DNA from 2 places in the Paenibacillus sp. ClWae2A genome. Region 2 is predicted to be linked to the other one. Evidence: predicted binding sites of a transcription regulator. Region 2 holds the regulator's gene; the other holds the start of a gene.

Region 1 (5,374 bases), 320 kb from region 2:
AAGCCCAACCGTATGAAGATATCCCGCCGAAACAGCCAGTATGTCACTCCAGTCGTTTACGCTACATTGGTTATACTTGTTGTTACCAACTGCTATTACCGTTCCGTCTATTTTAAGACCGACTGTATGCCAGTCACCCGTCGTGACCGATACAATATCATGCCAGCTGCTCACGTTGCATTCACCTTCATTATTTCGCCCCACCGCAACCACGGTGCCATCTGATTTAACCCCAACAGTCCGGCACCAACCTGCCGAAACGGTTACAATATCCCGCCATTCGCTTACATTGCATTGGTCATGCTTATTCCAACCTATAGCTGTTACCGTACCATCAGATTTAAGACCAACGGTATGGGCATTCCCGGTGTTCCTAGCCATATGAACATTACCAGCAACAACTGCGACGACATGACACCATCCACTTACCTGACATTGACCGTATTTATTATCGCCCACAGCTACTACTGTTCCGTCAGATTTAAGAGCAACGGTATGACGACGACCAGCCGTTATGGTACAGTTACGGAACGGTTTAACCTGAAACACCGTTTCCTTCCGTGAATTGTCGCCCATATCTTTCCTCCCTGCATCAAAATGAAATCCTCCGTCAGCTCACCTGGAAGTCATAAAGTGTAGCGTTCATATCTTTCACAGAAAACAGTCAAAAGGACACTAACATATTAACCTTATTCGACGTTGTATTCTAATACTCCTAGCTGTCAAGATAGCGGAAGCACGTCGTACTAATCCAGATGCGTTGATACCATCTGTTTGAAAGATCCAGCCTAGTTTCATTTGTGATAATATGTATAAATTTGTATATTAGTATCTATTTACCTCGTAATTCCTTTCATTTGATATGGTTTAATATGCCAATCCAAAAAATGAGACAAAAAATACCGACCTTTCAACTTCAAAGGTCGGTTTACCCAATAGGGAGAAGAAAACAATGGTTATAACTGTATTATATCCACCCTATGCCGTTATATACCGTATTCCGCTCTAACTATATGTTTATCTTGTCATATCAGTGATATCAACACTCATATGTTCAGTAAGCATTAAGGTTACATCCACTTTCACTTTGCTCCACAATAGTGTCATTTTATGAATGTAACCTCTTACCGAATAGTCTACCGTTAAACTCAGCTTAGATCTCTTTTCATCTATGATTTTAATATGATGTTCCTTTAGCCTTTGTTTCGACTTGTACATCTCTAAAGCAATTTTCTTTTGGGTACCGTCTAGGTAATCAATATACACCGATTTCATCTTAAAGTTTGAAGCGTATATTTTATGCTTATCTACCTCCAGAGCACCTAAAAGATACGGAAGTTCTACCAGCCTCTTGACGAGTGCAAGTTCCTCAGAAGTTTGTCTCACCGTACACACCTCCTTCTTCAAACTTTACAGTGACCAATTGATCAAAATCGACCCATTCAAATCCATTATCCATTTCAATTTTGATTTTTTTTCCAAAAGCACTGACTGAAGTGACGATCCCGTGTATATACCGATTGCCTGACTCAGTAAATATTTCAAAGGTGGCTTGCAATGTATAATTGAGCGACATATCTATATTCTGAGTAATAATCTCCCACTCATCTTCATGTATCAGTGGTTTCGTTTGATAATGAATTTGAGTTCGATGCTGTATAATTCGTTCTTTATGTTGTGGAAGCATCATGCGGCTCGATTCCCATAATCCATTGGCCTCCAGTTTTTTGCTCATTTGTAATGCCCCCCAATTTTAGATGCTCGATCGATCGCTTGGCCAGCAGCCGTAATGGAGCTCGCTCGTAGGATAGCAATGTCGCCAAATCGATCCTTAATGTCGTCCATCACCTGATCAATGGCCCGTTTCTGCTCTTGATCATCAAAAAACGATAGTTGATATGTATCCGCATTGGATAATTGAGAAAGGGATACGCCTACACGGCGTACAGGTTGCCCATCCCAGTGTTGATGGAATATGCGTTTGGCTATCTTGCATATATCAACAGTTATGTTTGTGGGATCAGACAGTTTAACCTGTCTGTGAAAGCCAGATGGGTGGTCAAAATCGGCTCCAGCTACACTCACGGAAACAACACTCCCCATCAGCCCCTTTTTGCGAGCTCTTCTGCATACTTCTGTGCAGATATCGAGGATCACCACTTCAATCTCCCAAGCCTCTGTGAAATCTCTTGGCAGGGTCATTCCGTTTCCGATATCCTTTTGTGTACTGTGTGTGTTGACGGTTACCGGTGAATTGTCGAGTCCATTAGCAACTCGCCAGATGACTTCTCCATTAACCCCCCACTTACTTCTTAATTTGGAAAGAGGCGTATTCGCCAGGTCTCTAATGGTTCGGATGCCCATCTTCCATAGATGTTTTTGCATTCTTGAGCCAATCCCCCACATATCGCGGACGGGCTTATCTCCAATGTGGAGGTGTAACTCCTCTTTCTTTAAGTGGAAAATGCCACCCTCAGCTTTTTTAGCAATCATATCGCAGCACAATTTACTGATGATTTTGTTTTCACCAATGCCAGCTCTCGCGTAAACGCCTGTTTCATTATAGATTTTGTCTTGAATTTGCTTGGCTAAATCGATTGGATTATTACCAAATAGATGCATAGACCCTGTAAAATCAGCGAATAACTCGTCTATACTGTACGGTTCAACGAGATCGGTGAACTCTTCAATAATGGACATGATTTGAGTCGATACTTCGATGTATTCTTGCATGTGGGGTCTCACAATGATCAGTTCAGGGCATTTCTGAAGGGACTGCCAGAGTGGTTCCGCGGTAGACACCCCCTTAGCTTTGGCTAATGGACAAGCGGCAAGAATAATTCCAGAACGTCTTGCTGGATCACCTGCGACAGCGAGTGGTCTATTTTTGTATTGAGGCATTTTCGCCTTTTCGACTGAAGCATAAAAGCTCTGCATATCAATGAGCATAATAGTTCGCTGCTTAGTCCACACTGAAATCACCCCTGTACTTTTTTTGAGAACATATGTTTGTATATATTATAAACGGAACACATGTTCTTTATGCAAGAGGTAAATATTTATAGTAGGCATACGACCAAGTGATACCATCTCAAGCTTATGAATAAGGCTCCGAGCGTTTAAATAGACTGAGTTGCAAATTCACTGTAACCAGTGTGTCGTTGGCTCGGGAAACGAACTTATACCGGAAAAAGAAAAAAGCCGCTAAACATAGCGGCTTTAATAAGAGCAGTTTTTGGTATTCAACTGTAATAACTCTAATATCAACTTACCCTATTATCCATTCATATTTCTGTACCAAATACGCTCTCTTTCACCTCTGCAATTGGCATATCTTCTCCTGTGAATAGTTTGTAAGCAAGTGCGCCTTGCCATAACACCATACCGAGACCGTTAATCGCTTTGGCACCAGCAGCTTCGGCCTGTTTTAACAGTTTTGTTTTGCGAGGATTGTATACAACATCGGTTACTACCAAATCTTTGCGTAACACATCTTCTACATCGTCAACAATACTCAATTCATCTAATGGTTTCATGCCCAAGCTTGTAGCGTTCGCTAAGATAGCACTTTCTGCGATTTCTTTACGAAATGCTTCTTTATCTTCCAAAGGGAAAACGTTAGCCTTCACGCCGAAGTGTTTCATCTCATTGTTAATATATGCTGCATTTTCTTCTGCCTTGGAGAAGAATTTGTCATTTCTGGCGAAGATACTAATCTCTTTAATGCCTGATTGAACCAACTGAATAGCGATCGGTGTTGCAGCACCTCCAGAACCGACTAAAGTTACTTTTTTTCCGTTTAGCTCGACTGCATGTTCTTCAAGATTTTTTACGTAACCTAATCCGTCCGTATTATATCCGACCAACTTGCCATTTTTATTGACGACGGTATTACTGGCTCTTGAGAATTTAGCGGTATCATCCAGCTCGTCCAAATACTGAATAACATCGATTTTGTTTGGCATGGACACATTGAATCCTGCAACGCCCATTGCTTTCATACCTTCAACTGTTTCTTTCAACTTCTCTGGCCCAACCTCAAAAGCCAAGTATGCATAGTTCAACCCACTGATCGTATAACCGACATTGTGCATTTGTGGGGAAACGCTATGTCCGATTGGTGTTGCAAGTAATCCAACTAAAGTTGTTTTTGCGTCAATTTTGGCAAGATTTTTATCGTTATTCATTTGAAAGACTCCTTATGAGTTGAATTTTTATTGAAACACTTTTTTTCCTCGGATAAGTACAAAAACTGCAAGCAATACACTCAAACATGCAATGACCATATCAAAAACAAGTGTCATGGAAATACCGATCTGTCCCACCAAGAAGCTCGATATGAAGGGAACCAATATAAAAGCAGCACTTCCTGCTATATTCACATAAGATGTTGTCGTTCCTTTGTTTTTGACGAAGAATCTTGTCATTATAGTGATAGCCAATTGGAAGGTACCGGAAGTGGACAATCCCAAGATAAACGTCATGATAATAACAATTGTATATGATTGAATAAAGAACAAGCTCAGCATGGATAGGAAGGCTATCGTTGGATATAAGATCATCACAGTAATTGGTTTTATGAACTTGTCTAATACAGCTGCAAGCAAAAGTACCGAAACCAATGCCCCAATGCTAAAGTAACTTAACAGTTTTATCGAGACATTCTCACTTAGTCCAATATATTTTGACCCAAGCTCTGGAAGCCATGTTTGCCAAACCACAAACAATGCTGTGGAAGTAAAACCGATGAGGATGATTGCCAATCCTTCTCCCCAAAACTTCGGTTCTTCCTTGAAATGATTTTTGTAGGTTGCACTATCTGCTTCATCTTTTGAGTTGGACTTAAACGCTGGGAACGGCATAAAGATCAAGTAAATTCCACTGATCAGGAACAAGATTCCCAAAGCATAAAATGACCAGCCCCAAGAGATATCGTTGGCAACTAGATACGCGAGAATGAATGGCAGTAACGTGGCTCCGATGGACATGATCGCTTTGACCAAAACCGTAGCCGAACTGGATTTCTTAGGAAATGATTCAATCAATGCTGGGTATGTTCCTGAATCCAGTAATGAATTTGCTATTCCGGCAGTGATGGCCAATACAAAGGCTACAGGATAACTTGACATTAAAGGAATACCAACAAGGAACAGTAAATACAGAAAACTTCCTGTAATGATGATTGGTTTACGACCGATTTTGTCGGACAACCGGCCGGCAAAGAATAGGGCTATTAGCTTACCAATACCGATTGCAGAAACAAGCAAACTAATCTTTTCAACAGGTTGATTGTAGTTATCTGATAGGGCACTCATATTTGAAGCTATAATGATATTGATCATCCCAAGCATAAAGTAATTCAAGTACATGCCAA
Region 2 (5,374 bases):
CGCTGCGATTAGACAAGTCTCATGAAAAGCTTCTCGCACACTACGCTCATCCCACAATAAAGTATCATCTAGGTCGAACAAAATCGCTTTTAACGCCATTCCGATCATCTACCCCTTTATGCAATAATTACTTTTCGACGGTTTCCACGGTGATCTGGTGTGCTTTTGCAAACTTCAGCAAACGTTCTGCAATCGCATCTGTATCGTAACGGTTCAATAACTTGGTAAACACCCATCTTTTCCCGCGACTGTTATGTTCGATAACAACTGTACCTGGTTCAATTCTGAATTTGACAATATCGTCAACCCCGATTGAACGTTCACGATTACCCTTCGTCGTTATAATCCGATTACTGCTAATCTTGATGTATGGTCGGCGAAGCATGAAGATGACTGCCAAAAATACGTAAAGCAGCATCGTCACCCAGTCCCAAGTTGTCATCGGAGCTTGCACAAGGAACGTGCTCATAAACAGATACAAAAAGGCGAGACCGATCAAAAATATAGGGAACAAAAGGCTGCGTCCCTTAAAGACTTCTTCACCTGGTGTACCTGTGATTGGTTGACCACTTTTTTTGCGTTGCTGATTTAACTGCTTGGAATTTTTCTTAACCGTTCTCTCGAACGAACGCGACATGAGAATCCCCCTTATGTGTCTTTGTATCGGCTTACATAACTGTAAACCAACATTTCCCCCTATAAATTGCACACTCAAAATAACAGGAAGAAACCTAAATATCATAATGATATCATTAGGTTTCGTTAGTGTTTGAGTTTGCCTTGGTGGCCTTTGTCATTCTCATCATCAACAATCTCAATGGTATCTAATTGTTGTCTGAAATTACTGCGAATATTACTCAAATAAATCTCTCTTAGCTCGGCACGTTCAGCAAGTTCTTCCTCCGACAATCCAGTGGACTTTTGCTTACGAGCCAATTCGTTAATACGTGCTACCAGACTATCTATATCCAAGCTTGTCCCCTCCAAAAATACAAAGTCATATTAACTTTGCCATGATAAAGGCAGCTTGTCAAGCTGACACGCGTTAACACTCATTGATGTGCATTTTATTCTGCAAATTGCGGTAGAACTAGTACTTGACCCACTTGGATGGAAGTCGTATAAAGTTGATTCACTTTCTTAATTGCTTCTATATAAATACGTGTATCCATATTCGTCGGTTTATGTTCCAAAGAAATACTCCATAATGTTTCCCCTTGTGAAACAGCTATCTTTCCTCCAGGCAAAACATCATTCTCATTGCCAGCAAATACAGTTATAACAGTGCTGCATCCAATAAATATAATCAAAGAGGTAATGGCTACCTTTAACATCCATGAAGAAATCTTGAAACGTTCTAAAACCTTCTTGTAATTCCCTATGTTAGACTTCACCAGTTCCGAATTCATCGGTTCATAAATGCTTTGATAAGTAGAATATCTCATTAAATACCCGCCTCCAAACGTTTGTTCCTATCTGTTGAAATCAATATAACACGAACACTTGTTTTGTTCAATAGATTTTCAGAACAATTGTTCGCTTCTTTTTTGAAGGGGAAATATCTTATTTGAAATCCTTTTGCAAAGGCATTTGCAGTATTATGCTCTGACTTTTGGACAAATTCTGTTCTATAAGTTAAAAAACACTGATTTAATGCTATTTTATTTAGAACTTATGTTTGTACGAACGGAGGTTCTATGTTATAATTTTCCCAAACGTTACTAAAATGGGGTTGATACGGTATGTCGAAGATATCCAGCAGGCAGCAGGCTATTCTGGAGTTTATACGAAATGAAGTCCGGTTGAAGGGGTATCCTCCTTCCGTACGGGAAATTGGGGAAGCTGTTGGACTGGCTTCCAGCTCAACAGTACATGGACATTTGGATCGTTTGGAGAAAAAAGGTTTGATCCGGCGCGATCCTACCAAGCCAAGAGCCATTGAGCTTTTGAGCCAGGAAGAATCTGAGCATTCTCATCAATTTGCTCATAGCGTTGCACGTATTCCTGTCGTTGGTAAGGTTACAGCCGGGGTTCCAATCACTGCAACCGAGAACATTGAAGACTACTTCCCCCTTCCTACACATTATGTAGGCGAACAAAAAGTGTTTATGCTTTCGGTAGTGGGAGATAGTATGGTGGAAGCTGGAATCGTTAATGGGGATTACGTTATTGTCCGTCAACAGCAAACTGCTGATAACGGTGATATCGTTGTTGCAATGACTGAAGACGATGAAGCTACAGTGAAAACGTTCTATAAAGAGAAAGATCATATTCGCCTTCAACCGGAGAATGCGACCTTCGAACCTTTACGTTTGAAACACGTTAGTATTCTGGGTAAAGTCATTGGCCTTTTCCGAGATATTCATTAATATTTAACTTGAGTAACAAAACTAGATGCAATGAAATACAAAAGAGGTTGTCCTGATGAACAAGACAACCTCTTTTGTATTTTTATATTGTTTTAACTGCTAATTATTCACTGCGTTTCAGAACACTCTTGTGATGCGAGAACACATCAAAGCTCTGTTGTCCGTGATATGAGCCCATGCCGCTCTCTCCTACACCACCAAACGGGAGATAGTGTGAAGTCATATGAGAAAGTGTGTCATTAATACATCCCCCACCGAAGGATACTTGATTCAGAACCTGTTCCTGCAGTTGCTCATCCTGTGTGAAGAGATATAGCGCCAATGGTTTTGGCCGGCGAACAATCTCATCTAGCATGGGGTTCAGGTCACTGTACGTAAATACAGGAAGAATGGGACCAAAGATCTCTTCTTGCATGACAGATGACTCCCAGTTCACATCTCCAATTACCGTCGGCTCAATCAGCAACTGCTCACGTACAGAACGTCCACCTATTAGCGTTTTGCCATCTGTGAGGAATTTCGACAACCGATCAAAGTTACGCGCATTAACAATATGCGGGAAATCAGCGTTCTGTAACACATCATCCCCAAATTTATCTTTGATCTCTGCGCCAATCATATCGATCAGTTCATCATGAACTTGTTCATGCACAAGCAAGTAATCCGGAGCAACGCATGTTTGCCCCGCATTCAGGAACTTACCACGAACAATACGCTGGGCCACCAGCTTCAGATCTGCATCACTGTGCACAATAGCAGGACTCTTGCCCCCTAGCTCCAGGGTTACAGGAGTCAAATGCTCCGCAGCTGCCTTCATAACGATGCGACCAACACCCGTGCTTCCTGTGAAAAAAATATAATCAAACTTCTCTTTCAACAATGCTGTGCTAGCTTCGACTTCTCCTTCCATAACTGCGATATACTCTTGAGGGAAGATCTCCTGAATCAGATCATATGTCAGACGAGATACCGCTGGTGTTAATTCAGAAGGCTTGATAACTGCACAGTTACCAGCTGCAATTGCTCCAATCAGTGGACCAAAGGCCAGTTGGAAAGGATAGTTCCAAGGTGCAATAATAAGAGCCACACCGTATGGTTCAGGGTAAATGGTGCTCACCCCATCCGGCATAGCCGAATTAGTTGGAACTTGTTTTGGTGCAGCCCATTCCTGCAGGTGTTCTAATGCAAAATCCAGTTCACCTAAAACAATGCGAATCTCTGAACTGTAAGCTTCTGCCTCGGATTTGTTTAGATCCGCCCGAAGTGCGTCTTGAATCCGCTGCTGATACTTTTCAATTCCTTTTCTAAGCTGTTGAAGCGCATTAATCCGATAATCGATATTTTTAGTTTGTCCTGTATAAAAAAATGTACGTTGTTCTGTCACCAGTTGTTTTGCCTGATCCATATTAACATCTCCAATTAATTATCTAAAATTAAATTGCTAAAAATTTAATTAAAGTATACCTCTTCTATATGAAACTTTCAACATACAATTGAAACATTGATTTTCATGTAATTTGAAACATGATTGGAATTTTGAAAGTGTGAAAGCAAATACTCCCGCCTATTTCTTAGCTATCAAATTTCTAAGGAAGCTTGATTTAAATCTTTTGCTTTCGACAGTTTAATGTACTGTAGAAAGAATTCTATTTTCAGTTTCTTTTTCAGATAAATGACAATGATTTTGCGCTTACATGAATTGATACAATTCTTCAGATGGAGAGATTTTACCACTCAAAAAACTCTCCTTTCATAAATCAAAAAGGGCTTTACGTTTGGGTAGGAGTGAGAGAAGTAATGACCAGCATCCTGTGGACCAAAGAGCAAAAAATGATAACTTTTATGGCTACTGCAATCGATTTTTTTCGCTATATGTTGCCAATATCAAATGGAGTCAACGGATTTAGATTTTTTATCTGTTGACTTCTTCTGCTAGTAAGCATTTTTTTTGAGCATTTTCCCCTGTTCTTGTTTATCAGTAACATTTTCCTTAAAATATAATTCATTTAACACATTAATTTTTACATTAATATGCTGTGTCAGTTTAGGAAACAAAATAGTTTTCCAGGCATTCACCTGTTTTTCCGTTAAGTAGGGCCGGTATATCATGCCCACGCCAAGGATATCCGAACCATACGATTGTATCTTTTTAGCCGTCTGATTAAATTGAAGTTCTAATTTCTCTTGCAAATCTTTCTCTATAGTGGCGTTTGGATTTTCCTTCAGGACTCTCTGTAATGAGAACATTCAGCTTAATGAGTGTATACCGTTTTGGAATCTGCCCACTCCAAGTAGGTTGATGTTTTATTTGGGCATTATTGATGAGAACGCTGGTGTTTTTTGCAATCTCAATTGTTCCTCCCTTATATTTACCTTTAAATAAGTTAAAAAGTAGTGTTTCTTCCTGGTTAAGCGTGCCTGCCATGTGATCTTTGCGCATTATAGCCGTTCCTTTGAAGGTGAACAAGGTTCTTTCCCCATTTTTTAGCATCGGTAGCACCATATCTTCTGTGTAAGAATTCAAGTTTTGAAGGGCCTCCCAAATCCGTACAATGGATTGATTAGGTGTCCATCCTGCATCCTTGGCTGAAAAAATCATAGGACGATATTTCCGGTGTGAGCGAGATTTGATGATACAGATCTCGTAGTCAAAAGATTAAACACCATCTGTGTGACGATCCCAAAATACAAAAAAGCTCATCTTCTGGAAGATTGGACTTATAACTTAGTTGTTATCCCTTTTGTTAATTTACTATTTCACAACTATTCTCATTTGAATGGGTGATGTTCTTTCTAATACCCGATATCTCTCAATTGCTTCAGTTGCAACACCTTCAGCATTAGGAATACAGTAACCGTTCTCTCGACATGTACCATCATCTCTTACCAGAAGTTTTCCCATCATTCCTACAGCTACCCATTTGGACGCTCCAACCGAGAAACCTAGGTCTGTGAAGGATCATGGATTGATTAAAGCTGTTTTCAATGTGCGTGATGGGACTGTA

What was found. The regulator LexA, encoded in region 2, represses DNA repair genes until DNA is damaged. The targets are predictions, from matches to a motif close to CGAACATATGTTCG.
Region 1: a site for LexA is predicted at 2,999-3,012, ahead of QVE09_RS03070 (DNA polymerase IV). Genes of this name have one in related genera too.

Annotation. Positions count from the first base shown of each region.
Region 1 covers NZ_JAULSQ010000001.1:765,836-771,209, reverse strand. Annotated here, with positions in the region: gene QVE09_RS03085 (RCC1 domain-containing protein) at 1-576, opposite strand, end outside; gene QVE09_RS03080 (YhjD family protein) at 1,018-1,386, opposite strand; gene QVE09_RS03075 (YolD-like family protein) at 1,370-1,735, opposite strand; gene QVE09_RS03070 (DNA polymerase IV) at 1,732-2,949, opposite strand; gene aroE (shikimate dehydrogenase) at 3,285-4,187, opposite strand; gene QVE09_RS03060 (MFS transporter) at 4,215-5,374, opposite strand, start outside.
Region 2 covers NZ_JAULSQ010000001.1:1,089,214-1,094,587, forward strand. Annotated here, with positions in the region: gene QVE09_RS04515 (HAD family hydrolase) at 1-99, opposite strand, end outside; gene QVE09_RS04520 (hypothetical protein) at 128-637, opposite strand; gene QVE09_RS04525 (DUF896 domain-containing protein) at 763-972, opposite strand; gene QVE09_RS04530 (LysM peptidoglycan-binding domain-containing protein) at 1,068-1,445, opposite strand; gene lexA (transcriptional repressor LexA) at 1,743-2,369, shown strand; gene QVE09_RS04540 (aldehyde dehydrogenase) at 2,473-3,774, opposite strand; partial or broken gene QVE09_RS31515 (Ger(x)C family spore germination C-terminal domain-containing protein) at 4,302-4,968, opposite strand.